3 regions of the Microbacterium amylolyticum genome follow, and region 3 is predicted to be linked to each of the others. Evidence: riboswitches for the same ligand, from Rfam matches in the RefSeq annotation. Region 3 holds a riboswitch; each other region holds the start of a gene.
What was found. A riboswitch is a leader RNA that binds a small molecule or an ion and turns the genes downstream of it on or off. The one in region 3 is predicted to bind thiamine pyrophosphate.
Positions count from the first base shown of each region.

Region 1 (10,093 bases), 360 kb from region 3:
GTGCGGGAGAGCGTCTCGCCATCCCAGGTGGTTAGCGTGGCGGCGCCATCAGCGACGCTGACCAGATTGAAGCCCCGTGTGTGAGGAACCCGGGGCAGGTCGCGGCCAGCAACAGCCTCCAACGGCAGGCTTCCGCGAGACAGGATGTTCGCGGCGGGAAGCCGCGGTTCGCCGGGACGATTGAGCAGAACCGCCAACCTTCCGCTGCCGGAGTGCGTGGCCAACCAGGCTCCTCCCGCCCGGCGATCCTGTACGCCCGTCACCCCGGGAAGGTCCTGCCACCAGGGGCCCAGAGGGTTCCACGGACGAGCGGGGTCTTCGTCGCGCACGGCGAGCAGGCGGATCGCGTCGCCATGGCGATCGGGGACACGAAGAATGACGGTGCACATCGCTCCCAGCCTACGGCTGTCCTGCAAGGATGGAGTCATGTTCGTTGTGGTGGGTGTGACCGGCGGGATCGCCGCCTATAAGTCCGTTCAGCTCGTGCGCCTCCTGGTCAAGGACGGGCACGATGTGCACGTCGTGCCAACAGACGACGCCCTGCGGTTTGTTGGCCTTCCCACGTGGGAAGCGATCAGCCGGAACCCGGTAACAACGAGCGTCCATGATGATGTTGCGAGCGTGCGGCATGTGTCTCTTGGACAGCGCGCCGATCTTGTGGTGATTGCGCCCGCTACGGCCAACACGATGGCGAAAATGGCGGCGGGAATCGCGGAGGATCTGCTCGGCACCACGCTGCTCGCCACCCGGGCGCCGGTTCTCATCGCTCCCGCGATGCACACCGAGATGTGGCAACATCCCGCTACACAGGCCAATGTCGAAACGCTGATCTCGCGCGGTGTGCACATGATCGGCCCCGTGTCGGGTGAACTGACGGGAGGCGATAGCGGCCAGGGGCGCATGGCGGAGCCTGAGCTCATCCATGAGTCCGTCACGCGTGAGCTGCTGCGCGGAACGGGGGAGGCGATCGGCCAGCACTGGCTCGTGTCCGCCGGAGGGACGCGCGAGCCCCTTGACCCCGTTCGCTTCATCGGCAACCGGTCCAGCGGCAAGCAGGGAGTAGAGGTGGCGCTCGCCGCAGCGCGGCATGGCGCCAATGTGACCCTGCTGGCGGCCAACATTTCTCAACAGATTCTTGCTCCCGCGCAACGAGACCCGCGGATCCGCATTGTCGAGACGCCCTCGGCGGAGGACCTTGAGCACGCCGTCCGCGAATACGGTCCGGATGCGGGCGTTATCGTGATGGCCGCTGCTGTTGCCGACTACCGGACGCCGCAGAAGTCTGCCACCAAGATCACCAAGGAATCAGCCGACGCACCCGTTCTGCGTCTGGAGCTGGTCGAAACACCAGACATTCTGGCCGGTCTTGTCGAGCGCCGCTCAGCGGGTCAGACGCTCGTGGGCTTCGCCGCGGAGACGCCCTCTGAGGGTGAGACCCTCGTGCAACGTGCGGTCGCGAAACGTCGCCGCAAGGGCGCCGATCTGCTGGCGGCGAATGAGGTCGGGTGGAGCCGCGGTTTTGAGCAGGACGACAACCACCTGATCGTGATCGACGTCGATGACGAGGTCGTGGCTGATGTCGCCGGGACGAAGCGCGAAACGGCAGACGCGCTCGTTGCCGTTATTCTCGGGCACATCAGCGCACCCTGATTCGGGGCGCTCTTCGCCCCGGTCCGGGCGGAAAACACGCGGAAACGGCGAAGTGCCGTGCGCGGCAAACGAGGTCGGCCAGGTGGACGAAGCGAGGAAAGTTAGGCTAACCTACCCAAAGCCGGGTGAGGTTCGCCTTACCTACCCATGACGGAGTGGGGCGTCATCATCCGGACCCCCTATACCGATGAGCGCGCGCCGAAACGTGCGCCCTCAGTCATGTCGAGGAGCCCCTCTATGCCCACGATCCGTCCGCTCTCCGCACTGTCGCTCATCGCGGCGTCCACTCTCGTCTTGGCGGGGTGTTCGTCCTCGGCTGCGGACGGCGACGCTTCGGCCGAGTCGGGTGCTGCTGGTGATGCCACCCAGACGGAGGAGACGGTGTCGTTCACGTTCGATGCCGCTGTTGGCGACCCGGACGACCCCGACTTCGAGGAAAAGACGGTCGAGGTTCCCAAGAACCCCGAGAACGTTGTCATCTTCGACATGGCCTCCCTCGACACCTGGGGCAACCTGGGCGGCGAGGCCGCCGGAGCGCCGCTCGACAGCGTCCCGGACTACCTCAGCGACTACCTCGTCGACGACGCCATCAACGCGGGAACGCTGTTCGAGGCAGATCTGCTGGCAATCGAGGCGATTCAGCCCGACCTCATCATCATCGCCGGACGTTCCTCGACGCAGTACGAGGCGCTCACGCAGATCACCCCGAACGTCATCGACCTGACGGCGAACGGACCCTTTGAGGATCAGCTCGAACGCAGCGTGACGCTCTTCGGCGAGATTCTTGGCCAGGAGGACGCGGCCGCGGAAGCGCTCGCTGAGCTGCAGGGCGGCATCGCCGAGGCACGCGAGGCGACCGAGGGCATCGGAACGGGCCTGGCGATCATGACCGCTGGTGACAGCATCACGGCGCTCGCCCCCTCTAGCGGCGACTTCTCCGGCCCTGTTCTGCGCGGCGGGCTAGTCTACGACGTCTTCGGCGTTGAGCCCGTTCACGCCGACATTCGCTCGGCGACGCACGGTGAGCCGGTGTCGTTCGAGTTCCTCCTGGAGCAGGACCCCGACTATCTCTTCGTGCTTGACCGCAACGCCGTAGCCGGCAGCGACGGCGACGCGATGGCTGATGTCGTTCTCGACAACGAGATCGTGCACCAGACGACGGCATGGAAGAACGACCAGATCGTGTCCCTCGACCCGGCCGCGTGGTACATCGTGTTCGGCGGCATCGAGACGACGCAGATCATGATCGACGACATCCTGTCGATCACCTCCTAACCGCCGCGATCTCTTCCCTCATGCGGGTTGTTGTATGGCCGTCGTAACCGAGGCGGCCGCGCCGACCACCCCCACCCAGGTACGCCCCCGGCGTACCTGGGTGGGGGTGGTTATCGGTGCCCTCCTCGTGGTCCTGTCCGTGGTGAGCCTCTTTGTCGGAGCGTCCAGCGATGTCAGCATCGCGGGGATCTTTGACGCCGAGAGCAACGCGTCCTTTCTGCTGGCGGCAAGCCGTATCCCGCGCACCATCGCCCTTCTGCTGGTCGGTGCTTCGCTCGGCATCGCAGGCCTGATCATGCAGATGCTGGTGCGCAACAAGTTCGTCGAGCCATCGACAACAGGGGTGACCGAGTTCGGCGCGCTGGGAATGCTCGGCGCCCTCGTGTTCTGGCCCGGGATGCCGGTTCTGCCGCGGATGTTCATCGTTGCCGCGTGCGCCCTGTTCGGCACGTGGGTGTTCCTGCGCATCATCCGGAACGTGCCCGTTCGCCACCTCGTGCTCGTGCCACTGGTTGGCATTATGCTCGGCGGTGTCGTCGGCGCCGTGACGGCGTTCTTCGCCTATCGCCTCGATCTGCTGCAGGCACTCATGCAGTGGCAACAGGGGTCGTTCGCGACGGTGATGCGCGGGCGATACGAGTTCGTGTGGATCGCGGCGCTCATGGTCGTCATCGCCTGGATTGCGGCCGATCGCTTCAGCGTGATCGGCCTGGGGGAGGACTTCGCGACCAACCTCGGCCTGAACTATCGCCGCATCGTCGGCGTCGGCATGGTGATTATCGCCGTGATTACCGCGTGCGTTCTCGTGACAGCGGGAATTCTGCCGTTCCTCGGCCTCGTGGTCCCCAACGTGGTCAGCATCATCATCGGCGACAACGTTCGGCGATCAATCCCGTGGGTTGCGGGACTGGGGGCAGTCTTCGTGCTGGCGTGCGACATCATCGCTCGTCTTGTTCGTTTCCCCTACGAGATCCCGCTCTCGGTCGTCGTCGGCGTCATCGGAGCGGGCCTGTTCCTCTGGCTTCTGCTGCGAAGGAGGGGACATGCCCACTGAGACGCTTTCCGTCGTTCGGCCGGAGGAATCCGCGCCGCGCCCCCCTTTCACGCGCCCCGGCCGCGTGCGAGCGCTGTGGGCCCGCCCCATCGTTCGCATCGCCCTTCTCGGCGTCGTGATCCTCGCGCTCGCCGCGTTTTATCTGCTGCACGACGTTCCGGGTTCGCTCGCCTTCGCCGTGAAGATCCGCAGCCTGACGATTGCGGCCATGGTGATCGTGGCGATCGCCGTGGGAACATCCACCGTCGTCTTTCACACCATCACGCAGAACCGCATTCTGACGCCGTCGATTATGGGCTTCGACTCGTTCTACGGGCTCATCGTCACGCTCACCGTGTTCCTCTTCGGAACGGCGGGCTTCCTGCGCGCTGACAGCGTGATGATGTGGCTGATCCAGGTGGGCGTCATGGTGTCGTTCAGTGTTTTCCTCTTTACCTGGCTGTTCACGGGAAAGCGGCGATCGATTCACCTGATGCTGCTGGTTGGCCTTGTCCTCGGCACGTTCTTCCGCAGCCTCACCGAGTGGATGCAGCGGATGCTCGATCCCGTCGAATTTCAGATCGTGACGGATCAGATGTTCGCGTCGCTCACACGCCCCAACCCGACGCTTCTGATGTTCACCGCCGTCATTGTGCTGGGAGGCGTCGTTGTCCTCGTGCCCCTGCTGCGCACACTCGACGTCCTCTCGCTGGGGGAGCCCGTTGCGGTGGGACTGGGTGTGAACCATCGCCGCGTTGTTATGACGCTCTTCTTCGTTGTGTCGGTGATGGTGGCGGCATCGACCGCGCTTGTCGGGCCCATTTTGTTTTTCGGCCTGATCGTGGCGAACCTGGCCTACTCCTACGCCGGAACTTTCCGCCATGAGTGGACGCTGCCCATCGCTGTTCTCCTCGGCATCCTCTGTCTCCTCGGCGGGCAGGTGGTCATCGAGCAACTCCTGGGATTCCAGGGAACGCTGTCGATGGTGATCGAATTCGTCGGCGGAATCTTCTTCCTGTTCCTCGTTCTCAGAAAGGGAGCTCGATGATCGACCTCCTGGGTGTCACCAAGCGCTACGGGCGCAGCACGGTGCTAGACAACGTGACAATTTCCTTCGGCGAAGAGGGAGTGACCTCCCTTATCGGCCCGAATGGGGCGGGAAAGTCGACTCTCTTCGGCCTCGTCGGACGCCTTCTCTCCGCGGACGAGGGGACGGTCTCTCTCGACGGAATGGACGTTAAGAGGGCCTCCTCGAAACAACTCGCGAAGACGATTGCCGTGTTGCGCCAGGACAATGTCATTGCCTCGCGTCTCACGGTCAGCGACCTTGTCGAGTTCGGCCGTTTTCCGCACTCGCAGGGTCGTCTCGACGTGATTGATCATCACAAGATCGAGGAGGCGATTCGGTATCTCGAACTGGAGCCGTTCCGGAATCGCTTTCTTGATGAGCTCTCGGGCGGACAGCGGCAGCGTGCCTTTATCGCCATGGTGCTGGCACAGGACACGAAGTATGTGTTGCTCGACGAACCGCTGAACAACCTGGATCTACGCCACATGACCGAGATCATGAAGCTTGTGCGCAAGATGGCGGATGACCTGGGAAAACGCGTTGTCATCGTTTTGCACGACATCAATTTCGCATCAACCTACAGCGACCGTATCGTCGCGATGCGCGATGGCCGCATCCTGGCCGACGCCGGACGCGACGAGATCATGCGCTCCGATGTGCTGCGCGAGGTCTACAGCACCGAGGTGGATGTCCGGCAGATCGACGATAAGCCCGTCGCGCTGTACTACTCCTAAAACACCGGTGGGGCCCGGCATTGCGTCGAGCCTCACCGGGGGAGTGGTCGGCCGGAGCGCATCACTGTCGTCGTGCGCGACCAGCTCTCACCTCGGTCATTGACGGCTAGCATTCAACCATGACGAACACTGATCCGATCGAAGACGTCTCCATCGCCGGCGAGGTCATCCGTCTCGGACAGTTCCTCAAGTTCTCCGGCTTGCTCGATTCCGGAGGCAACGCCAAGGAGGCCATCATCGACGGCTATGTGAGCGTGAACGGTGAGGAAGAGCGCCGGAGAGGACGCCAGCTACACAACGGCGACCTCGTCACGTTCGAGGGACGTACGGTTCGCGTTCGGCCCTAGGTTCAGCGCGGCGGGGGTCGTCCTACGGCTCGGACCTCAGGGGTTCGAGGGCGGCTAGCACGAGGTCAAGGCCGAAGATGAACTCCTCTGCCGGGTCATAGCCGGCGGCGGTGAGCTCCGCGGCGGACTCATTGAGATACGGGAACTCCTCAGGAGGAAGCTGGGGCAGATAGACGTCCTCGGGCGGGAGTTCGATCTCTTCGAAGACGAGGTCGATCATGGCATCCAGCAGCTCGTCCTTGTTCGCCACGTAGTGATAGAGCGACATTGCGCCCGCGCCCAACACACCAGCGAGTCGGCGCATGCTGAGTCCGTCGTCGCAACGCTCCTCATCCCGTACTCGGTGTTCAACGCGGTAGGCGAGTCTTGGGAATGGGCCTTCTACTCCGGCCTGGCCATCGGAGTCGAGGTGCTGCTCTTGGTGTTCGTCCTACGCTCGGCCTGGACATGGTCTCGTGCCAGCGTCGCCCCCGCCAGTGCTGCGGCGTCCGGGTAGTCAGGCAGGGCCCGGCACTGTGCCGAGCCCCACTGATGGTTTTCCGTGACGGATCAATACCAGTTGACCGCCTGCGAGTGCCCCCATGCGCCGCACGGTGCTCCGTACACGGACGAGATGTATTCCAGGCCCCAGGTGATCTGCGTTGTCGCGTTGGTGGCCCAGTCGTCCGCGATGGACGCCATCTTGTTTCCGGGCAGCGACTGTGGAATTCCGTAGGCCCCACTCGAGGGATTCTGCGCCTGATAGTTCCAGCCGGATTCCTTCATCCAGAGCTGGTCGAGGCACTGGAACTGGTCTTCGCCCCAGCCGTAGGTGTCCGCGGCAATTGTGCGGGCAACCGCCCGCGCTCCGTCGGGAGTGTTGGCGGCGGCGAGGGCCTCCGCCGCAGCCGCTGCCTCTTCTTCGGCCTTCTTCTTCGCCGCGGCCTCTTCCGCTTCCTTTTTTTTGCGGGCCTCTTCTGCGAGGCGAGCCTGCTCTGCTTCCGCCGCCTCAACCTCTTCGGAGACGCTGGCGATTACGGCGGCAGCGTCAGAGGTGACGCTCTGGGCAACGACTGCCGGCATGCCTGCTGCGTCCTCGAGGTAGCTGACGACGGCGGTCAGCTCATCCGTCTCAACGGAATCATCCGCGCGTTCGAGGAGTTCCTTCGCCTGGGCGATGGAGGCTTCCGCGTGCGCCGCGGTGGCGCTGTCGGCAAGCGCGACGGTCGCCGTAACACTCCGCCCTGACGACGCCGCGCCCGTTGTCGCGAATGCCGTTCCGGTTCCGGCGGCGATAACGCCGAGGGTCAGAACAGCAGCGATGGTGATGCGACTCCGGCGTACTTCGCGCTCCTTGCGGAGCAGGCGAAGGTGGCTGGGCCGGGGGTAGGGCGTGAGCAGGGGAGGAGTGTCGTGCGAAGTCATGGAGGGTGTTTTATCCAAAGCGTCGTCGTGCGGATCGGGTTCCGCGGAGGAGACGCGTCGCGCGTCTCGTCGTGGGGAGAATGGGCCTGTCGGCACCGGCCTACGACGATGCGCATCGAAACTGAACGTGCGCGAAGAAAACACCTGTTTCGGGGTGAAAACGGGGTGTCGAGCATTGTGCGGAGGCTCGAACCTGGGAAGAGGGCTCCCAGCGTGTGATCCGCGGGATGACGGCGATCGCGGAGGGTCACCTCCTTTGGTAACGACGCGATAACGACACGTGCCTCTGAGTTCTCTGCGAGAGAGGTGAATGTGGGGGAGGACGACAGTTCCTGCTAACGTGATCGGCGTCCACACGGGAGTCCCAGCAGGGGCTGAGATCGGGCTAACGCTGCCCGCGACCGTCGAACCTGTTCGGATCATGCCGACGTAGGAAGTAGGAGCGATAATTTGCGCACCCGTGAAATGACCCATTCGGTCGCCTATCTGCACGACGACGAGAACGACATCCGGGTGCCGGTCACCCGTATCGCTCTCACGAACTCGCCGAATGGCGAGGAGAACGCTCCGTTCGACACCTATCGCACCGAGGGGCCGGGTGGGGACCCCGTGCGGGGAATCTCCCGTGAACGCGAAGCCTGGATTCGTGAGCGCGGCGACACAGAAGAGTACGACGGCCGGCCACGCAACTTGCAGGACGATGGCCGATCCGCGGCCCGGCGCGGCGCCGCTTCTGCCGAGTGGCAGGGCGAAACGTTCCGGCCTCGCCGCTCCCTTGACGGCCGCACCGTTACCCAGATGCACTACGCACGTCAGGGAATCATCACCCAGGAAATGCGCTACGTCGCCCTCCGAGAGGGGTGCGATGTCGAGCTCGTGCGCAGCGAGCTGGCCGCGGGGCGCGCGATCATTCCCCTCAACGTGAATCACCCCGAGGCCGAGCCGATGATCATCGGCAAGGCGTTCCTGGTGAAGATCAACGCCAACATCGGAAACTCTGCCGTCACCAGTTCGATCGCTGAAGAGGTCGACAAGCTCAGCTGGGCGACCACCTGGGGCGCCGACACCGTGATGGACCTGTCTACGGGTGACGACATCCACACGACGCGAGAGTGGATCGTGCGCAACTCGCCCGTTCCGATCGGCACGGTTCCGATCTACCAGGCGCTCGAAAAGGTCGATGGAGAAGCGCACCGCCTCACGTGGGAGATCTTCCGCGACACGGTGATCGAGCAGTGCGAGCAGGGCGTCGACTATATGACGATCCACGCGGGCGTTTTGCTGCGTTATGTGCCCCTCACCGCAGAGCGCGTCACCGGCATCGTCTCGCGCGGCGGTTCGATCATGGCGGGCTGGTGCCTCGCGCACCACCAGGAGAACTTCCTGTACACGCACTTCGATGAGCTGTGCGAGATCTTCGCGCGGTACGACGTGTCGTTCTCGCTCGGTGACGGGCTGCGCCCCGGCTCAACGGCTGACGCCAACGACGAGGCACAGTTCGCCGAGCTCGACACGCTTGCCGAACTCACGCACCGCGCCTGGGAGTACGACGTTCAGGTCATGGTGGAGGGCCCCGGTCACGTGCCGCTGCACCTGGTTCGTGAAAACGTTGAGCGTCAGCAGGAGCTGTGCTCCGGTGCCCCCTTCTATACGCTTGGTCCGCTCGTCACCGATGTCGCTCCCGGCTATGACCACATCACGTCCGCCATCGGCGCCACGGAAATTGCCCGCTATGGAACGGCGATGCTCTGCTACGTCACGCCGAAGGAACACCTCGGCCTTCCCAACCGCGACGACGTGAAAACGGGTGTGATCACGTACAAGATCGCCGCTCACGCCGCTGATCTTGCGAAGGGCCACCCCGGCGCTCACGAGCGCGACGACGCCCTGTCGAAGGCGCGGTTCGAGTTCCGGTGGCGTGACCAGTTCGCGCTGTCACTCGACCCCGACACGGCGGAGGACTTCCACGACGAGACGCTGCCCGCCGAGCCGGCGAAAACGGCGCACTTCTGCTCGATGTGCGGGCCGAAGTTCTGCTCGATGCGTATTTCCCAGGACATCCGTGATCGCTTCGGTAACGCGGAAGAACAGGAAGCGATCGTCGAGATGCGGCGCAAGTCGGAGGAGTTCGTGGCATCGGGAGCCACGGTCTATCTCGACGAGCCCCGTGTTCGCGTCTGACGTTGACGTCGCTGTCGTCGGCGCCGGAATCGTTGGGTCGGCGGTAGCGGCGAGCTGCGCGCGCGGGGGAGCCCGCGTGGCTCTCGTCGACCCCGATCCCGGCTCCGGGGCGACGTATGCCGCGGCCGGTATGCTCAGCCCCTTCGGAGAGCTGGAGCACACCGAAGCCGTGGCCCATGCGCTGCATGTGGTCGCCGCCGAGCAGTACCCGTCGTTCGTCGACGGCCTGCCCGGCGGCGCCGCGGGGTGTTCCTATGAGCGCTCCGCGACGCTCCTCGTTGGCTTTGACTCCGCCGATGCGCGACGTTTGGACGATCTGATTCCACTGGCGAACGGGGCAGCCCGCCGAATCGGGATGGCGCAGGCGCGAAGGACCGAGCCCCTTCTGGCACCGGGGCTG
Region 1 covers NZ_CP049253.1:2,192,956-2,203,048, forward strand. Annotated here, with positions in the region: gene G6N81_RS10620 (NRDE family protein) at 1-389, opposite strand, end outside; gene coaBC (bifunctional phosphopantothenoylcysteine decarboxylase/phosphopantothenate--cysteine ligase CoaBC) at 427-1,650, shown strand; gene G6N81_RS10630 (siderophore ABC transporter substrate-binding protein) at 1,888-2,925, shown strand; gene G6N81_RS10635 (ABC transporter permease) at 2,960-3,979, shown strand; gene G6N81_RS10640 (iron chelate uptake ABC transporter family permease subunit) at 3,969-5,006, shown strand; gene G6N81_RS10645 (iron ABC transporter ATP-binding protein) at 5,003-5,761, shown strand; gene G6N81_RS10650 (RNA-binding S4 domain-containing protein) at 5,881-6,108, shown strand; gene G6N81_RS10655 (hypothetical protein) at 6,131-6,412, opposite strand; gene G6N81_RS10660 (aggregation-promoting factor C-terminal-like domain-containing protein) at 6,658-7,512, opposite strand; TPP riboswitch at 7,858-7,965, shown strand; gene thiC (phosphomethylpyrimidine synthase ThiC) at 7,978-9,693, shown strand; gene G6N81_RS10670 (FAD-dependent oxidoreductase) at 9,680-10,093, shown strand, end outside.
Region 1: it holds a riboswitch for thiamine pyrophosphate, as region 3 does, so the genes downstream of both, thiC (phosphomethylpyrimidine synthase ThiC) here and G6N81_RS08935 (ECF transporter S component) in region 3, are expected to answer to the same signal.

Region 2 (10,093 bases), 1.1 Mb from region 3:
TGATTCAGCGGTGTGTGCACTCTTCGAGCCTACATTTTCGTTCGTCAGAGGCGATGGGAGGAAACCGCTTCGCTGAGTGCCGTCGCAACGGGAGTGAGGTCGGCGCGCAGCGTTCGCGGAAGCGAAAAGCGCAGCGCGGTGCGAGCAGTCGATTCGTCCATGCCCAGAGCCAGGAGCACGTGGGAGGGCTCGGTGTTGCGCGCGGAGCACGCGGATCCGCTGGAGGCCGTGATGCCGCGCTGTTCAAGATCGAGGAGGAGCGTTTCGCCGTTGACACCGTCGATTGTGAAGCTGGCAACGTGCGGCAGTCGGTCCCTGGGGTGACCCGTCAGACGGGCTCCCGGCACCTGCCGCAGAACGTCGGTAATGAACCGGTCGCGGATGGCGGAAAGTCGCGGCGCGGCCTCCGCCCGTTCCGTCTCGGCGAGTTCGAGGGCGGTCGCGAGGCCGACGGCTCCGGCGACGGACTCCGTTCCTGATCGTCGCCCGCGTTCCTGCCCGCCGCCGTGCAGCAGCGGTTCGAGAGGAATCCCCGCTCGAATCGCGACGGCGCCCGTTCCCTTTGGTGCGCCGATCTTATGACCGGAAACAGCGATCGCGTCCCCGCGAGGAACGGGGCACCACCCGATGCCCTGAACGGCATCGATGTGCAGGGGGACGCGCGCCTTTCGGCAGATCTCCCATATCTCCGCGATCGGCTGCACGGTTCCAACCTCGTTGTTTGCGTGACCGATGGCAACAACGGCTGTGTCATCGCGCAGCGCGGACGCCAGGCTGGTCTCATCGATCCGGCCGTTCAGATCCACGGGGAGGAAGGTCACCTCGGCGCCATGAACACGGCTGAGGTAGTCGACCGAGGCGAGAACGGAAGAGTGCTCGATCGGGGCCGTGATGATGTGCCGAGCGCCGCTTTCTAGCCCCGCCGCGATAGCGATGCCCTTGATGCCGAGGTTGTTCGCCTCCGTGCCGCCGGAGGTGAAGATCACATCATTCGTGCGGACACCCAGCACGTGGGCGACGCGCCGCCTGGCGTCCGCGAGGGCCGCCGCCGCACGTTCTCCGATCTGATGGCTACTGGAGGGATTGCCGAACTCGCTCGTCAGAAAAGGCGTCATCGCCTCGAGTACCTCGCGACGCACGGGCGCCGTGGCGGCGTTATCGAGGTACAGCATCGATGTCCAGGCCGAGGTCGAGAGCCCGCGCGGAGTGCGTCAGCGCGCCGACGGAGATCACATCGACACCCGTTCGCGCGATATCGCCAACGGTGTCGAGCGAAACCCCTCCCGATGCTTCGACGACGGCACGACCATCCACGATGGCAACACCGGTACGAAGATCATCGACCGAGAAGTTATCGAGCATGATCGTGTCGACGCCGGCGGCGACGACGGCCTCGATCTGATCGACGCGGTCAACCTCCACCTCGAGATGCGCCGTGTGCGGCAGTCGCGCGCGGACATTGCGGAGCGCATCGGTGAGCGATCCTTCTGCCCCCCGCATTAAGAGCGCCAGGTGATTGTCCTTCGCCATGACAGCGTCCGAGAGGGAGAAGCGATGGTTGCTTCCGCCGCCGGAGCGAACGGCGTGCCGTTCGAGAGCGCGCAGCCCCGGCGTGGTCTTTCGCGTATCTGCAATACGGGCACGCGTGTCGACAACGGCACGCACATAGCGATTCGTCAGCGTGGCGATCCCCGTCATGCGCTGAGTGAGATTGAGCCCGACGCGCTCGGCCGTGAGAATGCCGCGAGCCGGTCCGGTGACGGTTGCCAGCTGCGCTCCTTCGCCGAACATGTCGCCATCCTGCGCGTGCGTCTCTACCGTGATGCGCGGGTCGGTCAGTCGGAACGCCGCGGCAAACAGGTCTATGCCCGAGAGCACCCCGCCCTCGCGCGCAACAAGAAGAGCTCGGGCAGTGGCGTCGGCCGGGATGAGAGATTCGCTGGTGAGATCTCCCCAGGGGGCGTCCTCATCGAGCGCGGCGGCGACCACACCGTCGATCTGACGTACGGTGAGCATCAGGCGGCCTCCAAGGAGCGTTCGGTGTCTGACCTTACGTGCGCTCCGACGGAGTCGCGACGCACGATGGCCGCATGGACGATAGCGCGGGAAACGATGAGCAGGTTGCGATCCTCGACCTCTCGTGGGGACACCGGTTCGGGAACATCGTGCAGCCAGGCGTCGATCGTCCTGCTGGCTGCTCCGAGTCGCTCGCCGCTGCGCACGAGCCCCGCTGACTCCCACATGAGTTGTTGGAGTTTGCCCCGATCGAACGCCGCGTGACGGCGCGCAGGAACGGTCCGGGAGATGGGCCGGGATCGCCGTGAGCGGTTCGGTGCGACCGCCGCGGCAGTTCGGCCAGCGATCGCCCCGAACACGGCCCCCTCGAGAAGCGAGTTCGAGGCCAGCCGGTTGGCGCCGTGCACTCCGGTGCGGGCGACCTCTCCGGCAGCAAAAAGGCGCTCGACGCTCGTGCGTCCACGAAGATCCGCCTCGACGCCGCCCATCAGATAGTGAGCGGCGGGCCGCACGGCGATCGGATGACGCCCCCAGTCCAGGCCGCGCTCGCGCACGGCGCGGTCGATCGTGGGAAAACGTCGAGCGAGGAACTCTGAGCCGAGCGCCGTCGCATCGAGCAACACGGGGCGGCCGTCCTGGGAAGCTTCCGCCTCAGCGATCGCTCTCGCGACAACGTCGCGTGGCGCGAGTTCGGCGTCGGGATGGGCATCGGCGGTAAAACGCCGGCCGGACTCGTCGATGAGAACCGCGCCCTCGCCCCTCACCGCCTCAGAGACGAGGAACGTCCCACCGTCGGCGAGCGTTGTGGGGTGAAACTGAACGAACTCCATATCGCGAACCGCGGCGCCGGCGCGGATGGCGGCGGCGATTCCGTCGCCCGTGGCAACGGAGGGGTTCGTTGTGTGCGCATACGCTTGGCCGGCTCCGCCCGTGGCCAGAACGACCGCGTCCGCGCTGATCCGCGTGACGACACCTGCCGCGCTCATCACATCGGCTCCCGTCGTTACCCCGTTCACGATGACGAGGTCGACGAGGGTGAGGTTCTCTCGAATGGTGATGGATTCGGCCCGGGTCGCGGCCAGCAGAGCGCGCTGAATCTCGCGTCCCGTTGCGTCTCCTCCTGCGTGCAGGATCCGTGCGAAGGAATGCGCGCCTTCGAGGCCTCCCGCGAGTTCTCCGGAGGGGGAGCGATCGAAGGCGACACCCCTGTCGATCAGCTCGGCAATCCGGTCCGTTCCGTCTCGGACAAGAAGCGACACAGCAGCCTCATCGGCGATTCCAGAGGCTGCGCGGAGCGTATCGCGCTCGTGAGATTCGTGCGTGTCGCCGGGAAAAACAACACCAGCGATTCCTCCCTGTGCGGAGGATGTGGCCGCGTCATCCGCCCGCCTTTTCGTGACAACGGTGACGTTCGCTCCCGCAGCCCGGGCGTGCAGAGCGGCTGTCAGTCCCGCGACCCCCGAACCGACCACGAGAACGTGGGTCATGACGGCTTCGCTTCAAGCATCCGTTCGAGCGCGACGCGAGCCGGGTCGGCGACCGCGTCGGGGACCTCGATCTGGTTCTGAACCGTTCCGTCCACGAGACCCTCCAGTACCCAGGCGAGATAGCCCGGGTGGATGCGGTACATCGTCGAGCAGGGGCAGACGACGGGGTCGAGGCAGAAGATCTCGTGCTGCGGGTTCTGCGCAGCGAGGCGCTGAACCAAGTTGATTTCGGTGCCAATCGCGAATGTCGTCGGCTCGGTCGCGCCCTCGATCGCCCGACGAATGACGTCGGTCGATCCCGATTCGTCTGCCGCGTCGACAACCGCCATCGGGGACTCGGGGTGGACGATCACGCGGACGCCCGGGTGCTCAGCGCGAGCCTTGTCGATTTGGTCAACCGTGAACCGGCGGTGAACGGAGCAGAAGCCGTGCCAGAGGATCACGCGCCCCTCCGCGATCTCCTCGGCGCTTGAGCCTCCGAGCGGTCGGTTCGGATTCCACATCGGCATCTGATCGAGGGAAACCCCCATCGCCTTTGCCGTGTTGCGTCCCAGATGCTGGTCGGGAAAGAACAGCACCCGGCGACCACGCTGAAACGCCCAGTCGAGAACGGTGCGCGCGTTCGACGATGTGCACACGATTCCGCCGTGACGGCCGACAAAGCCCTTGATGGCCGCCGAGGAATTCATATAGGTGACAGGGATCACCGGGAGCAGACCATCCTCGTCCGGCGTATCGAGATCCCCGAGAACGTCGGCGAGCTGCTCCCAGCAGTCTTCGACCTGATCGATATCCGCCATGTCCGCCATGGAACAGCCCGCGGCCAGGTTCGGGAGGATGACCTTTTGCGTGGGTCCGGAGAGGAGGTCAGCGGTTTCTGCCATGAAGTGGACGCCGCAGAACACGATCGCCTCGGCCTCGGGGTGTGCCTTTGCGGCCTGAGCGAGCTGGAACGAGTCGCCGACGTAGTCGGCGTGCTGCACCACCTCGTCCCGCTGATAAAAGTGGCCGAGGATGACAACGCGGTCTCCGAGCGTCTGCTTCGCAGCGACAATTCGCTCCGTGAGCTCCTCGTCGGACGCTGTCCGGTAGCGAACGGGAAGCTCACCCTGCCGAGGAGCGCCAGCGGGAATGACGTCACCCATCGATGATCCCGGCCCGTATCCCGGAACCTGATCGAAGGACCATGGCGCATCGGCAAGATCGGACGAGCAGGTATCGCCCGCTCCGCCGGCCGCGATGAGGCGGATCTGTTCGTCAACGGACGCGCCAGACGGGCGCTCCTGAAGGGTGATCTGCTGTGCGGCCATGTTCTTCCTCGGTTTCGCGAGTATTGGTCAAAATGACGCGAAGGGTGCGAGGTCAGGTTAGGTGCATCTGACCATAAGGGCAAATGCGGGGCGAAACTCACGGTTCCGATAGGGTCGTCGAGATGACACGGGGTGTCCCCGCCGGGGACTGAGAACACACCCGATGAACCTGATCTCGTTGACGCGAGCGGAGGGATGTCGATGGCAATGCACAACGCCACAGGGCGAAAGACCGCGAAAAACCGGAGCGGGGACGCCTCATGAGGCGTCCCGTCGACCTGAGCACCTATCTCGTCGCGGACCTCGCTACGCTGGATCACCGCGACGCGGCTGATGTCGTGCGTGCTGCTGTTGACGGCGGCGCGACAATCGTGCAGGTGCGCGGCAAAGACGTCGGGGCAACGCGGCTCCTCGAGGTCGTCATCGCCTGCGCCGAGGCGAACGCGGGGCGCGCCACGCTGGTCGTGAACGACCGCATCGACGTGTACCTCGCAGCCCGAGCTGCCGGTGCCGACGTCCATGGCGTCCACATCGGACAGAGCGACGTCCCCCCGGTCTCGGCGCGGCAGATTGTCGGGCCCGACGCGATCATCGGCCTGAGCGCCAGCACACCCGAGAACCTCGACCGCGTGCGGGCATTGCCTCCCGGAACCGTCGACTACCTCGGAACCGGAGCCGTGCGTGCGACTCCGACAAAGCGCGATCACCCCGTTCCCCTCGGCTGGGACGGGCTCGCACGTGCGATTGCCAGCGCCGGAGGGCTTCCCTGTGTGGCGATTGGTGGGCTCGGCCCCGGCGATGCCGCTGACGCCTATGCTGCCGGAGCAGACGGAGTCGCTGTCGTTCGCGCAATCTGCCTGGCGGACGACCCTGCGGGCGCGGCGCGCGAGCTCCGACGAGAATGGAGCCGCGTTTCGGCGCCCGTTCCCAACATCCTCGCGATCGCCGGCTCTGATCCGTCGGGAGGCGCCGGTATCCAAGCCGACCTCAAGACGATTCAGGCGACGGGTGGATACGGCATGGCCGCTATCACGGCGCTCACAGCACAGAACACCCAGGGCGTCAGCGGAGTGCACGTGCCCCCGCTGTCATTTCTTCGCGCACAGCTCGATGCGATCGCGAGCGATGTGACGATCGATGCCATCAAAATCGGCATGCTCGGAACAGCCGATGTGATCCAGACGGTGACGACCTGGCTCGACGGGCTCGGCACCATACCGGCCGTTGTTCTCGACCCGGTCATGGTGGCAACAAGCGGCGACCGGCTTCTTGATGACGAATCGGAACGCGCGCTCTTCGCCCTGATTGATCGCGCCGATGTCGTCACCCCGAATCTGGTCGAGCTGGCGGCACTCACGGGCGGAGACGTCGCACAAACATGGGACGAGGCTCTGACGCAGGCGAGGGCGCTTGCCGCGCGGCACGCCGTTCTGGTTCTGGCTAAGGGCGGGCATCTGCGCGGAAGCGCCTGCCCCGACGCCCTCGTGGGGACGGACGGGCCGATCATTCAGATGGATGGCCCCCGGATCGTCACCGAGAACACCCACGGAACGGGATGCTCGTTGTCATCCGCGCTGGCATCACTTCAGGCTCGCACCGGTGATTGGGCATGGTCGACGCGGCTCGCGCGGGACTGGTTGCGCGGAGCGATCACCGCGGCGGACACGCTCGCGGTCGGCGGCCCCGGCGGGCACGGGCCGCTCGATCATGCGCACGCGATCCGCACGGGCGCGCGTCCGCCACGCCTCGCCGCCGAGCCCGATTTCTGGTGGGAGCAGATCGCCCAGATTCGCGCCGATATCGATGCCGGAGACTTCGTTCGTCAACTCGCCCAGGGAACGCTCCCCGCCGAACGCTTTGACCACTATTTGCAGCAGGACGCGCTCTACCTCCAGGCGTATGCACGGGTTTTGCGGAGCGCGGCAGATCTGGCCCCCACCCGCGAGGAACGCGACTTCTGGGCCGCTTCCGCTGAGGGCTGTCTGGTCGCAGAGATGGAGCTTCACCGCTCACGAGGCGCTGATGCCCGCGCAGAGGAATCTGCCGAAACCGCCGCGTATCTCCGGCACCTGCGTGATGCGGCAGAGGCGTCCGACTACGCGCTGCTTGTCGCCGCTGTTCTTCCGTGCTTTTGGATCTACGACGATCTCGGCAGGAGGCTTGCCGCGGCCTCCTCTGAGGGACACCCATACGCTGACTGGCTCGCGACGTACGGCGACCCGGCATTCACCCGTGCCACACAGCAGGCGATCGAGGTGGCACGACGTGCGGCGCGGCGTGAGTCCGATGCGGGGCTCGCGAGGATGATGTCCGCGTTTACGCGCTCGTCCGAGCTCGAGAAGGACTTTTTCGCCCAGCGCCCGCGCGTCTTAGTCTCGCGATAGGACGGCAATGGGCGCGCCCCGAAGGACGCGCCCATTGCCGTGTGGCTTACTCGGCCGGAATCACCAGGCCGTCGTATGCCTCCTCGAGCCAGGCGGCTGCTTCTTCGGACGTCAGCAGCTCATACAGCGTTTCGATGCGCGGGTCGTCAGCGAGCTCGGCCCGCGTGGCCAGAACGTTGAAGTAGCGGCTGTCGAGACCCTCCGTCAAGATCTGCAGCTCGCTGGAGAGACCCGCGGGAGCGGCAAAGCTGAAGTTCACGATCGAGGCGTCCTTCTCCTGCAGTGCCTGCGGCAGGCTGGCCGCCTCAACCTCGTCGAAGCGGAAGTTGCGGGGGTTGGCCGTGATGTCCGACACCGTCGAGGGGTTGTCGTTCACCTCGATCAGACCAGCATCCGCGAGCAGCAGCAGTGCGCGGGACTCGTTCGACGGGTCGTTCGGCAGCGCGATACTCGCTCCGTCCGGCAGGTCGTCGATCGAATCTACGGTCTGCGAGTACAGGGCCAGCGGCGGGAGGTAGACAGGGCCGACCGCCGTGAGGTCGTCGTCCGCGTTGTCGTTGTACATCAGCAGGAACGGTTCGTGCTGGAACAGGTTGGCGTCGTTCGTTCCGTCGGACAGCGCCGGGTTGGGCGTGTTGTAGTCGCTGTACTCCTGGATGTTGATCGTGAGTCCGGCGTCCGGCGCCAGCTCATCCGCGACGAAACGCAGCAGCTCAGCGGCGGGCATCGCAGTGGCACCGACCGAGAGGGTGTTCTCATCGTCGCCCTCACCGCCGGCACATCCAGCGAGTGTGAGCGAGAGGGCCGCGGCGGCGGCGAAACCGATGGTGGGGCGCGTAAAGCGAGACATGGTGTGTCCTTTCGGGTGCTGTGAAAGTGCGGGTCAGCTGGCGGGCTGCCGGGCGGAAGCGGGGGCCGGGCGGTCTGCGCTGCGACCTCTGTCGAGGCGTTTCGCGAGCCACTCACCGAATGACTGGAGTGCCTGCACCAGAACAACGAGAACGACGATGACGCAGATGATGTATTCCGTGCTGTAGCGCTGATACCCGTAGCGAACAGCGAGATCGCCGAGTCCTCCCGCGCCGATCGTGCCGGTGATCGCGGAGAAGTTGATGATCGAGACCACTGTCGTGGCGAATCCGCGGATCATGCCGGGAAGCGCCTCGGCGATGAGCACCTTCGACACAATCGCCCAGCGCGTTGATCCGAGCGCCTCCGCGGCCTCCACCTTGCCGGGGTCGACCTCGCGCAGTGAGATCTCCGCGAGCCGGGCGAAGAACGGAATCGCGCATATCGACAGCGGGACGATGGCCGCTGTCGTGCTGAATGCGCTGCCGAGGAGCAATCGCGTGAAGGGGATCAGCGCGATCATCAGGATGAGGAAGGGAATCGATCGCGTGAGGTTGACGACGATCGTGAGCGCAACATTGATTCCCCGGCCGAGTCCGCGCCGTCCGAACGGCGCCTGCAGTACGCCACCGCGATCGGTTGTGACGAGAAGAACGCCAAGCGCGAGGCCGACGATGAACGTGACGATCATCGTCACACCCACCATGTAGAGCGTCTCGTACGTCGCCTTCCAGAGATTCGCCAGAAGCGTCGGCCAGAAGTCCGGGCTCGATGTGTCGATCATGCGACGACCTCCACGACGATTCCTTGGTGTTGTAGCGAGGCGACGGCAGCATCCACATTGGCACCGGACGGAAGAGCCAGGCGTGTGCGTCCCGTCTGTTCGCCATCGATCGTCTCGATTGCCGCTCCGAGCAGACCAACGTCGAGCCCCTGTTCGCGGGCGAGGCGCGCGATGACGGGGTCTTGCGCGGTCAGCTCCGTGAACGTCAAGTCGAGCACGGTGGTGCCGGGCGACCTCGGTGCCTCTCCGAGGGGAAACAGCTGCCGCGCGATGAGGGAGCCCGGGCGCAGGAGAATGTCCCGCAGTCGCCCGCCCTCGACGATGCGGCCATGCTGCATGAGCGCTGCCGATGTGCAGATCTGTTTGACGACGTCCATCTCGTGGGTGATGAGGAGAATGGTGAGGCCCAGTTCGCGGTTGAGCTGTTTAAGGAGGCCGAGAATTTGCGCGGTTGTTTCCGGATCGAGAGCGCTCGTTGCCTCATCGCTGAGGAGAACCCGGGGGTTCGTCGCGAGCGCCCTGGCGATCCCCACGCGCTGCTTCTGTCCGCCCGACAGCTGAGCGGGATAGTGATCTGCCCGGTCGGCGAGGCCCACGAGATCGAGGATCTCGCGGATTCGGGTGTTTCGCCGCGCCTTGTTCATCCCGACGGCTTCCAGAGCCAGCGAAACGTTCCCGGCAACGGTGCGGCGCGACAGCAGGTTGAAGTGCTGGAAGATCATGCCGATGCCGTGTCGTGCTGCGCGAAGTTCGTCGCCGGAGAGGTTTGTGATGCGCGTCCCCGCAACGTCGACGGTGCCAGAATCGGGGGATTCCAGACCATTGATTGTGCGAATCAGAGTGGATTTCCCCGCGCCCGATGTGCCGACAACGCCGAAGATGTCTCCCTCAGCGACGTCGAGGGAGACATCGTCGAGAGCGCGTGTTTCGCCGTACGCCTTGATGAGATGGGAAGCGGTGATCATAACCGGGCAATCGTTCGTGAGTCAGGTTGCGGTGGCGGTGAGGAACATCAGGGTTGTGCGGGTGCGTGACGACGCGATATTGTCCGAACAGTTCTCAGCAGGGAAGCGTGAACACGGAGGCGCGGTGCTCACGACCGTGATCGCCCCGGTCGGGGTGTCTTCACTCACCGCTCTGAATCGTACGCACTCGCGGATCACGCTGTCACCTTCGGGGAAAGACGACGTCATCTCTGCGCGGAGTGGGTGGACGGGGCATGCGGAGGCGAAATCCGTGTGCTTTGGGTTCGATCGAACCGGT
Region 2 covers NZ_CP049253.1:727,516-737,608, reverse strand. Annotated here, with positions in the region: gene G6N81_RS03685 (cysteine desulfurase family protein) at 45-1,172, opposite strand; gene nadC (carboxylating nicotinate-nucleotide diphosphorylase) at 1,156-2,016, opposite strand; gene nadB (L-aspartate oxidase) at 2,016-3,503, opposite strand; gene nadA (quinolinate synthase NadA) at 3,500-4,813, opposite strand; TPP riboswitch at 4,932-5,026, shown strand; gene thiD (bifunctional hydroxymethylpyrimidine kinase/phosphomethylpyrimidine kinase) at 5,074-7,197, shown strand; gene G6N81_RS03660 (MetQ/NlpA family ABC transporter substrate-binding protein) at 7,244-8,047, opposite strand; gene G6N81_RS03655 (methionine ABC transporter permease) at 8,081-8,830, opposite strand; gene G6N81_RS03650 (methionine ABC transporter ATP-binding protein) at 8,827-9,795, opposite strand.
Region 2: it holds a riboswitch for thiamine pyrophosphate, as region 3 does, so the genes downstream of both, thiD (bifunctional hydroxymethylpyrimidine kinase/phosphomethylpyrimidine kinase) here and G6N81_RS08935 (ECF transporter S component) in region 3, are expected to answer to the same signal.

Region 3 (10,093 bases):
ACATCCTGCGCGGCGGCGAGATTCCCGGAGATGACCGCGGCGTCGAGTCCTCCATGGGTAACCTCGTGGCAGATCTGTACCTCTGGGCCACAACCGAGTACGAGAAGTACGCGGGTGAGCCTGCCGACATCGCGGTGATGAACCCCGGAGGCCTGCGCGACGACCTGCTCTACGGCGAGGACGGTTCCGTCACGTACATGGAGGTCGCCAACGTGCAGCCGTTCGCGAACACGCTCACCACGAGCGAGCTCACGGGCGCCGACATCCAGCAGATGCTCGAGGAGCAGTGGCAGCCGGAGAGCTCGCGCCCGAAGCTGCACCTGGGCATTTCGGACGGCTTCACGTACGAGTACACCGAGGAGCTCAACGAGGCCGGCGACCCCACGGGCGAGCACGAGATCATCTCGATGACGCTGAACGGCGAGCCGATCGACCCCGCCGCGACGTACACGGTCACGACGAACTCGTTTGTTTCTGCCGGTGGCGACGGCTTCACGGCCTTCAACAACTCGCCGTTCCGCGACACGGGCCTGATTGACCTCGAGGCGACGGTGGACTACTTCGCCGCGCACGAGATCGTCGACCCCGCGCCGCTCGGCCGCGCGGTTCTGTTCGAGGAGCCGGAGCCCACGCCGGAGCCGACCCCGGTTCCCACGGAGGAGCCCACGCCGGTTCCCACGGCTGACCCCGCTCCCACGGAGGAGCCGGCACCGACGGAGGCTCCCGCCCCGTCGCCGGACGAGACCGTTGCTCCCGGTGAGCTTGCTCCCACCGGTGGCGAGATGACGTGGGTCATCGGAATCGGCGCGGGTGTTCTCATCCTTGCCGGTATCGCAACGATTCTGATCATGCGCTCGCGCAAGTCATAACGTCGCAGAAAAACCAGGCGGCCTTCGTCCCTTCCCGGGGCGGGGGCCGCCTGCTTTTGTCGCAATCGACCGTCACACACGGGCGCGTTGCGGCGCGCTGGGGTAGAAAAGAGCGAGTGAGCACGAACCGCCCCCGCCCCACGTGGATTCAGGTCGTCGTCGGCCTCTTCGGGGCGGCGGCGATTGTTCTGCTGTGCTGGATCGGTGTTTTCACCGTCCGCGCCCTGCTCGGAACGCCGGAACTGCAGAGTTTCATCACCACCTATCCGGGCGGCGCGCCGATTCCGGAGGGAACCAAGGAAGGCATCCCGGCCTTCGTGTCGTGGACCCACTTCCTCAACGCGTTCTTCCTGGTGCTGATCATTCGTACGGGAATTCGCGTGCGCACTGAGAAGCGGGCGGGTGGCCTGTGGTCATCGAAGAAGGTCAAGAAGCGACGCATGTCCCTTGCGCTCTGGGGGCATCTGGCCGTCGATGTTCTCTGGCTCGTCAACGGCGTCGTCTTCGTCGTTCTGCTGTTCGCCAGCGGCCACTGGGTGCGCATCGTTCCCACCAGCTGGGACGTGTTCCCCAACGCCCTGTCCACGCTGATTCAGTACGTTTCGCTCGACTGGCCGACCGAACACAGCTGGGCGAACTACAACGCCCTGCAGCAACTGATGTACTTCGCGATCGTGTTCTTCGCGGCGCCGGTCGCCGCCGTCACGGGCTGGCGTCTGAGCGCCTTCGCACCGAAGTCTCCGGCGTGGGAGCGCGCGTTCCCCGTGCACGTCGCCAAGCGCCTGCACTTCCCGACCATGCTGTTCTTCGTTGGCTTCGTCATCGTGCACGTCGGCCTGGTGTTCGCCACCGGAGCGCTGCGCAATCTCAATCACATGTACGCCGGCACCGACTCCGTCAGTTGGACCGGCTTCGGGATCTTCTCCGCCACCGTTGTTCTCATGGTGATCGGCTGGGGAGCCGTGCGCCGCGACGACTGGATCGCCCGACCGGCGAAGTGGTTCGGTGACGTGCGCCTCATGAAGCGGTAACCACCTCCCTTCCCCCCCCCCGCGGTGGGTGTTTTCTGCTTGTCCTTGCTTCAAACGTTTGAAGTGAATACCTTGGCCTCGGAGCCGCGATGACGCGGCCGGAGTGGGGCCCGTACGACAAGGATCTGTTCGCGCGCCTGGAGGCGTACGTCGAGCGCATCCGCTCCACCAGCTGATGGCGCCTTAGGCGCCAACGCAGACGCGGGTTGCGATGTCTCCGAAGCGAGTCTCAAGCGATCCGGCGAGCGCTGATGGGTCGTCGGCGAAGGTCGCGAATTCGGCCATCATGTCGTCGGTGACCAGGCGCGCCATCGCGTCCCACTCGCCGCGCCTGCTGGCCGCGTGGAGTCCGTCGGCGGCCTCTTCCCAGCCGTGCAGTTCCAGGACGGGGCGGTACGACGGCGTCGAGCCGTAGAAGGCGATCTGCTTTCGCACGGCCTTTTCCGCCGCGGCGCGCTGGCGCTCGTCCTCACCGGTGACGACAAAGGGCGTCAGAATCACATCGGTCGTGGCGCGATCGCTTCTCGCGCGTCCCTGGGCGAGGGCGGGAAGGCTGACCTCGTCGAGGTAGCGGCGCGTGGTGAAGGCGTGAGCGATGAACCCATCGGCTGCCTCGCCGGCGAGCTTCGTCATCGCGGGTCCGACGGCCGCCAGCCAGATATCTGGCGTTCCGAACGGATTGGGGCCGGGGCTGAACATGGGCGTCATCAGGGTGTGCCGATAGTGCTCCCCCTCGAAGGCGAGCTTCTCGCCCGTCTCCCACGACCGCCAGATCGCCCGCACAGCGCCGATGAACTCCCGCATGCGCGGGGCTGGTGCCGACCACGGCATCGAGAATCGCTTTTCGATGTGCGGTTTCACCTGGGAACCGAGGCCAAGAGAAAACCTCCCGTTCGTCGCGAGGCGCACGTCATTGGCGGCCTGTGCGACCGTCATGGGGCTCCGGGCGAAGGCGACCGTGATGGAGGTCGCCGTATGAATCCGCTCGGTACGAGAACCGGCGATCGTGCACGCGATGAGCGGATCGTGTGCGAGCTCCGGCACCTGGATACCGTCGAACCCCTCCTGCTCAGCGCGTTCCGCGGCGGAAGTAATGGCTGCCGGCGATGCGTCGCGGACTCCGATGTCGATGCGCATTCCGCCATCGTGCCACGCGACGCGCGCGGCACAGATCTGATTGGCGATCCCCCACAATCGCCGTCCTGCGGCGCTTGGCGACGCGCGACGCGCGCTCTCGCCTTGCAACACCAGCGTGCCTGGGCCAGAGTGGTCATGCAGGCGAAAGGGGGAGTTCGCCTGCGTCCTGTTGTTCTCCTCCGAACGAAAGGACACCCATGAAGAAGTCGACAGCACGCATCGCCGCCATTGCCGGCGCCCTCGCCCTCGTTCCCGCCGGCCTCGTCGCCTGCTCGGGCGGACAGAGCGTTGCCGACGCCTGCCAGATCATCGAAGACGAGCTCAACACCGTCCAGATGGAGGCCCAGGAGGCCATGGGCAGCATCATGACCGACCCCGAGGGCGCCGTTACCGCTCTCGAAACGGTCAACAACAAGGTGCAGGAGATCGACGGCCAGGTCACCCAGGAGGACGTGTCCGCCGCGTTCAGTGAGTTCGCTGACGGATACGGGCAGATCATCGTCGCTGTCACCGCAAGCGCGGATGACCCCGAGGCGATCGACATCACCGCCCTCGACGCCGCACAGACCTCGATGACGAACGGTCTCACCGAGCTGCAGACGCACTGCGGCTAACGCTCCATCCGGCTGTCAGCCGCATCCCGTACCGTTGATGGCATGGAGCCGTCGCCAATTCGCCAGGTCAAGCCCAAGGCCGAGGGCTGGGAGCAGCGCAAGGATGCCCAGGGGCGTCCCCTGTTGCAGTTCTCCAGCCCCAAGCGCGGCAAGCCTCCCGTTCACCTCGCCGATCTCACTCCCGAGGAACGCATCGCGAAGGCGAAGGAGCTTGGCCTGCCCGGTTTCCGAGCGAAGCAGCTGGCCAAGCACTACTTCGACCGCTGGACGCGCGATCCGGAAAAGATGACCGACCTCCCCAAGGAGGGCCGGGCTGAGCTCGTTGCCGGCATGCTGCCCAACCTCCTCACCGAGGTGCGTCGTATGCAGACCGATGGCGGCGAGACCATCAAGTTCCTGTGGAAGCTGCACGATGGCGCGCTCGTGGAGTCCGTTCTCATGCGCTACCCCGGGCGCATCACGCTCTGTGTGAGTTCGCAGGCGGGCTGCGGCATGAACTGCCCGTTCTGCGCAACCGGCCAGAACGGCCTCACCCGCAACATGTCGGCGGCCGAAATCGTCGACCAAATCGTGCGCGCCAACGAGATCATCGCCGCCGGCGAGCTGGGCGGAAAGCGCGAGGGCGACAACAGCGCCGAGCGCGTCAGCAACATCGTCTTCATGGGCATGGGTGAGCCCCTCGCTAACTACGCGCGGGTCATGCAGGCCATTCGCGTCATGATCGACAAACAGCAGGGTCTCGGCATGAGCGCCCGCGGAATCACGGTGTCGACCGTGGGCCTCGCGCCCGCGATCCGCAAGCTCACAGAAGAAGACATCCCCGTCACGTTCGCGCTGTCGCTTCACGCGCCGGACGACACCCTCCGCGACGAGATGATCCCCGTCAACTCGCGCTGGAAGGTGGACGAGGTTCTCGACGCGGCCCGTGCGTATTTCGACAAGACCGGGCGTCGCGTGTCGATCGAGTACGCGCTCATCAAGAACATGAACGACCACCCGTGGCGCGCCGAGCTTCTTGCCGACCGCCTGCTGGAGCGCGGAAAGGGCTGGGTGCACGTGAACCCCATCCCGCTCAACCCGACGCCGGGTTCCGTGTGGGATGCCTCCACGATTCCCGCCCAGCGCGAGTTCGTTCGTATCCTCAACGATCGCGGTATCCCCACCACCATCCGCGACACCCGCGGAAAAGAGATCGACGGTGCGTGCGGCCAGCTGGTCGTCACAGAAGAAGACGAACGCGCCGCAGCGCTGCCCGCGTAAACGACGCGGCGCTACCGCCCGAAAATCGGGTTGTACCAGCCCGTCTGGACGGAAACGGTGATCGCGGTCGCGCTGATCACGACGCCCGCGGCCATCAGCAACCACTCTCCCCCGCCCCAGCGGCTCTCGCGCGCCCACGACCTAGCGGTGTCGGCGCCGAAGGCCCGCGATTCCATCGCCGTCGCCAGATGGGAGCCGCGTCGGATGGCGAGGACGACCAGGGCGAACCCCATGCCGATCAGGCGGCGGATACGGCCCTGATCCGCCACGCCGCGCGCCCGGCGAGCGGTCTCGAGCTCGCGCCAGTCGCTGATCAGCAGGCCGACCAGGCGTAGCCCACCGAGCGCGCCGAGAACGAAGCGCGCCGGCAGCTTCGCGCGCTGCGAGAGCCCATCAGCCAGATCCGTCGGATCGACATCGGCAAACAGCACCACGCCGGGCAGAGCAATCGCGAGAACGCGGAAGAACGTGGCGGCGGCCAGCTCCAGGGAACCATCGCTGATGGTGATGAGGAGAAAGTCGGCGTAAACGCGGCCGCTTTCCTGTCCGTATAGCGCGATCGTGACACCCGTGAGAGGGGCGGCGATCCACACGGGTAGGGTGCGCAGCCAGAACCGGCGCCAGCCGATGCCGCTCAGCATGAACAGCGGAATTTCGAGAAGAAGCGCCGTGACGCCGGACACCCAGTCCACAGAAACGATCAGCGGAAACGCGATGAGAAAAGCGGCGGCCAGTTTCGCGACCGGGTTGATGCGCGCGAGCGGGCCGCGCGCCTCGACGATCGACGGAATCACCGTACGGCCCCTTCGAGGCGCAGTTCTCGGGCGCCGAGGGCATCGAGGAGCTCGCGATCGTGTGTGATCGCGACAACGGCGATGGGCTCGTCACCCGACACCAGCGTGTGGATGATCTGCACCATCTCGCGCCAGGTACGCGGGTCTTGTCCGAAGGTCGGCTCGTCAAGAACGCAGACCCGCGGCCGGGTGGCAAGCATTGCCGCCACCGTGAGGCGCCGTTTCTCACCGCCCGACAGGGTGTGCGGATTCGCCTCGGCAAGGCGGGTGAGGCGCAGGCGATCAAGCAGTTCCTCGGTGCGCTCGGCGATGACATCCTCCGGGAGGGAGAGGGCGCGCGGCCCGACCTCAAGCTCCTTCCGCACCGTCGAGGCCAGCAGCTGGTGATCGGGCGACTGCAAAACCGTGCCGATGCGGGTGAGCAGCTGCGCCGATGACCACCGCATCGGGTTCTTCTTCGCCCCGTCTCGGAGCGCATCGGCCGCGATCACCTCCCCCGAGATTGCCGGGAGAAGTCCGGCGATGGTGCGACCGAGAGTCGACTTTCCGGCGCCGTTCGAGCCCGTGATGCCCAGCACCTCACCGGCGCGCACATCCAGGTCCGTTGGGCCCGTGACCGCCTGACCCTTCACACGGCCGACGACGAGATCGCGGGCCGACAGCAGCACATCGGACGGCGCAGAGGTATCGGCGCCGTCGATGCTCAGCTGCGAGCCACTGACTGCTGCTGGCGGACCGAGCCGCACCGTACGGGTGATCACCTCTGCCCAGACATCTTCACGGTGTTCGACAACGACAAGCGTCGCGCCGGTTCGCTCCAGCACCCGGGCAACGGCGTCGCGCACCTCGACAACGCCGTCGGGGTCGAGGTTGGCCGTTGGCTCGTCCAGCAAGAGAATTCCGGGGCGCATTGCGAGCGCTCCCGCCAGCGCAAGCCGCTGCTTCTGCCCTCCCGATAGCGCCGATGTCGAATGCGAGAGGGGAACATCGAGCCCGACGAGGTCGAGCGCCTCCTCCACACGCCGCCAGATCTCGTCGCGCGGAATGCCCAGGTTTTCGCAACCGAACGCCACGTCGTCACCGACGCGCGCCATCACGGCCTGCGTATCGGGGTCTTGGAGCACCAACCCCGTCCGGCCTCTCGCCGCCTCGGGCGGCGTTCCGTCGATCAGCAGGTGCCCCTCCTGCTCGCCCTCGTCGTCCGCGCCGAGAACGCCCGCAAGCGCGTGCAAAACCGTGGACTTCCCGGAACCGGACAGACCCGTCAGGTGGATACGCTCCCCGGGCTCGACCGTCAGGTTCAGATCCCGCGCTGCCCACGCGATGCGGGTGGCGTAGCGCCACCCCCACCCGCGGGCATCAATGCGAGCGGGCGTCACACGCGCTTCGACGCCGTGCGACCCGCCGCGAATCTATTCAGCGCACCCGTTGCGGCAAGCCCGCGCACGAGCGCCCACCCGCCGAGGCCCGCGATGATCGCGCCCGAAATCGTCGTGCAGGTGATGTAAATCACCGTGAACGCGGTATCCGCACCGGCGTACCAGCTAATGCGGTCGTTGATGCCGCCACCGAGACCGGCAGCTGCACCCGCCAGCATCGCCACGAGGGGACCGAAGCGCTTGTAGAGGAAGATCGCGAGAATGATCTCGGCACCGATTCCCTGTGCGAGGCCCGACACGATCGTCATCGGCCCCCACTGGTTACCGATGAGAGCGGAGATCGTTGCGGCGACGGTCTCGGTGTAGACCGCGGCACCGGGCTTGCGCACGATCAGACCACCCACAACACCCGCGATGAGCCACGGGCCGATCATCAGTCCGTTCAGCCCGGGCAGCAGCGATTCGACGAAGGCGCCGGGAATTTTGTATCCCGTGTTCCACACGACGAAAATCACGGCACAGGCGACGGCCACGATGCTCGCGATCACGATGTCCACAACACGCCACTGCATGCGACGGGGCGTGACGGTGCGCTGATCTGAAGACGTAGACATTCTTGTTTTCCCTTCCTGCGCCGGCATGATCCGGATCAGGTTCGACGGTCGGCGCGATACGCGCCCTCTCAGCCCGACGATGCGGACTCCCGTGGTGTTGTGGGCCGATAGCGGGCCCGTCACCAAACGTATTCGGTCGGCGATGACAAATTATACGCGGGGGCAGAATCGTCGCCGGATCGTAAGGCGCCGACGTGGTGTTCTCCGTGAAACCGCGAGGTGTGTGAAGTAAGTTGAGCGCGTGAGCAGTGAACAGGATCCCGAGCGCCCCGGTGGCGACGAGCGTGCCATGGACGAGGCGCGCTCGGAAGACATTCCTGCCCCGACGTCAGACGAGTCGGAGTTCACCGACCTTTTCGCGATGCGCCCCGATACCCCGCCGATCGCGACCAACGCCGAGTCCGAGGGTTTCTCCGACGATGCGCAGCCGCAGACCGACTCAATTCGCCTGATCGGTGAGATGTTCGGAGGCTTCCGCCGGAAGTCCCCCTCCTCGGACAAAGACCTCCACATCCTTTTGGGAACGGCAACAGCAACGTTGCCGCAGATCACGGGCGACAGGGTGGTCCCACAGGCCGAGCCCGCTGACGCTGTTGACACCACACAGAACGACGCACCGGAGGACACCGTGAACCAGGAGCCCCCCGCGCCGAGCGACAGCCCCGAGCCCGCCGCCGGTTCGACTCCGCCGGAAAGCCCGCAGGCGCTAACGATCCGCACGGCGTACGTTCCGCGCTCTCCCGACAACCAGGCCGAACGCGCTCTCGCGTGGCTCACGGCTGAGAACGTCGGAACCGGGCAGGTGCCGGTCATCAGTCAGGTGTCGGACATCGTCCCCCGCCGCCGGCGCTGGGTGGGCGCGATCTTCGCTCCGATCCTCACGGCCATCGTTCTCGCGGTTGCCTACGTCGTGGCGTTCGCCGTGTGGCCGCTGCACAACGTCGGCCCCGACATCGCCAGCGCCACGCTGGAGACCCCGACCGGAGCGCCGATGTCGATGCCGTGGCCGGATCAGGGCTATGCGGCCGTTGCGATCGAGGGCATCGACGGTGTCGTCTCCTCGGCAACCGAAGAAAACCCGGAAACGCCGGTTCCGATGGCCAGCCTCACAAAGGTCATCACCGCTCTTGTTCTGCTCGAGCGTCAGCCGCTCGCCCCGGGCGAAGACGGGCCGATGTATGAGTTCGGATGGCTCGATCAGCAGGCAGCGAACGATCTGCGGTGGCGCAACGAATCCGCCCTCGACGTTCCCGTCGGCGGCACGCTGACGTACTTCCAGCTCCTCGAAGGAATCCTCATGGGCTCCGCGGGGAACTACGCCAACAAGCTTGTCGACCAGCTCTGGGATTACGACCGCGATGCGTACGGCATCTCCGTCATCTCCTGGCTCGAGCGCAACGGTCTCGAGAACACCGTTGTCGTCGACGCAACCGGCATCAGCCCAGACAACCGCTCGACGCCGAGCGACATGCTCCGTGTGTCGGAGCTCGCGCTCGCAAACCCGGTGATCGCCGAGATCGTCGCGCAGGCGGAGACCGATATCCCCGGCGCTGGCGAGGTGAAGAACTCCCACCCGCTGATCAACGAAACGGGCATCGTGGGCATTAAGACCGGACACCTCGACACCTGGGAGTCCGTCAGCTACAACCTCACAACCGCGAAGGACATCGATCGTGGCGACGATGGCGTTACGCGCGCCTACGCCGCGGTCATGCAGCAGCCGAATCATGACCTGCAGGAGTCAATCAGCCGCGATCTTCTCAACGCCGTCGTCACGGGCCTCGAACCCATCGAGGCCCTGCCCGGCGGCACCGTCGTTGCGACCGTGACCGCGCCCTGGGGCGCGCAAACACAGGTTGTCACCAGCCAGGACGCGGTCTTGACCCTGTGGAACGGCGAAGAAGCAACGATCGACCTCGGCGAGTTCACGGTGCGCGTTGGCGACCGGGCAGACCGCTCGGTCGGAACAGCGACGATCTCCGGTCAGCTCGACGAAACAGAGGTCGAACTGCGCACAACCGACGCATTCACCCCGCCGAGCATTCAGTGGCGCCTGTCCCACCCCCTCGAACTGCTCGGAATCGGCGGCTGAGAGGGCCGCTACGGGGTGGTTGCCCAGGCCGTCACGGTCTCGATAAAGCGAGCGTTGACGTCTTCCTCGACGACGGTATAGCGCAGCCCGACGCCGGGAAACGAACGGGCGAGGATCCGGGCGTCCGAAAGCAGGGTCGCATGAAGCTCGTCTGCCTTCTCGCCCACCGGTAGCCACACGAAGTTACCGTCGGAGTGCGGGATGGCGATGTGCCGCCGCCCCTCGATCTCCGCCTTCTCCATACGATCTCGAAGCGTGCGTTCGATGCGCTGACGCTCCGCTTTCACCCACTCGACGCGGTCC
Region 3 covers NZ_CP049253.1:1,832,619-1,842,711, reverse strand. Annotated here, with positions in the region: gene G6N81_RS08970 (bifunctional metallophosphatase/5'-nucleotidase) at 1-869, shown strand, start outside; gene G6N81_RS08965 (cytochrome b/b6 domain-containing protein) at 986-1,900, shown strand; gene G6N81_RS08960 (TIGR03617 family F420-dependent LLM class oxidoreductase) at 2,084-3,037, opposite strand; gene G6N81_RS08955 (hypothetical protein) at 3,235-3,651, shown strand; gene rlmN (dual-specificity RNA methyltransferase RlmN) at 3,694-4,911, shown strand; gene G6N81_RS08945 (energy-coupling factor transporter transmembrane component T family protein) at 4,923-5,705, opposite strand; gene G6N81_RS08940 (ABC transporter ATP-binding protein) at 5,702-7,084, opposite strand; gene G6N81_RS08935 (ECF transporter S component) at 7,081-7,698, opposite strand; TPP riboswitch at 7,694-7,801, opposite strand; gene G6N81_RS08930 (D-alanyl-D-alanine carboxypeptidase family protein) at 7,940-9,790, shown strand; gene G6N81_RS08925 (aminotransferase class I/II-fold pyridoxal phosphate-dependent enzyme) at 9,799-10,093, opposite strand, start outside.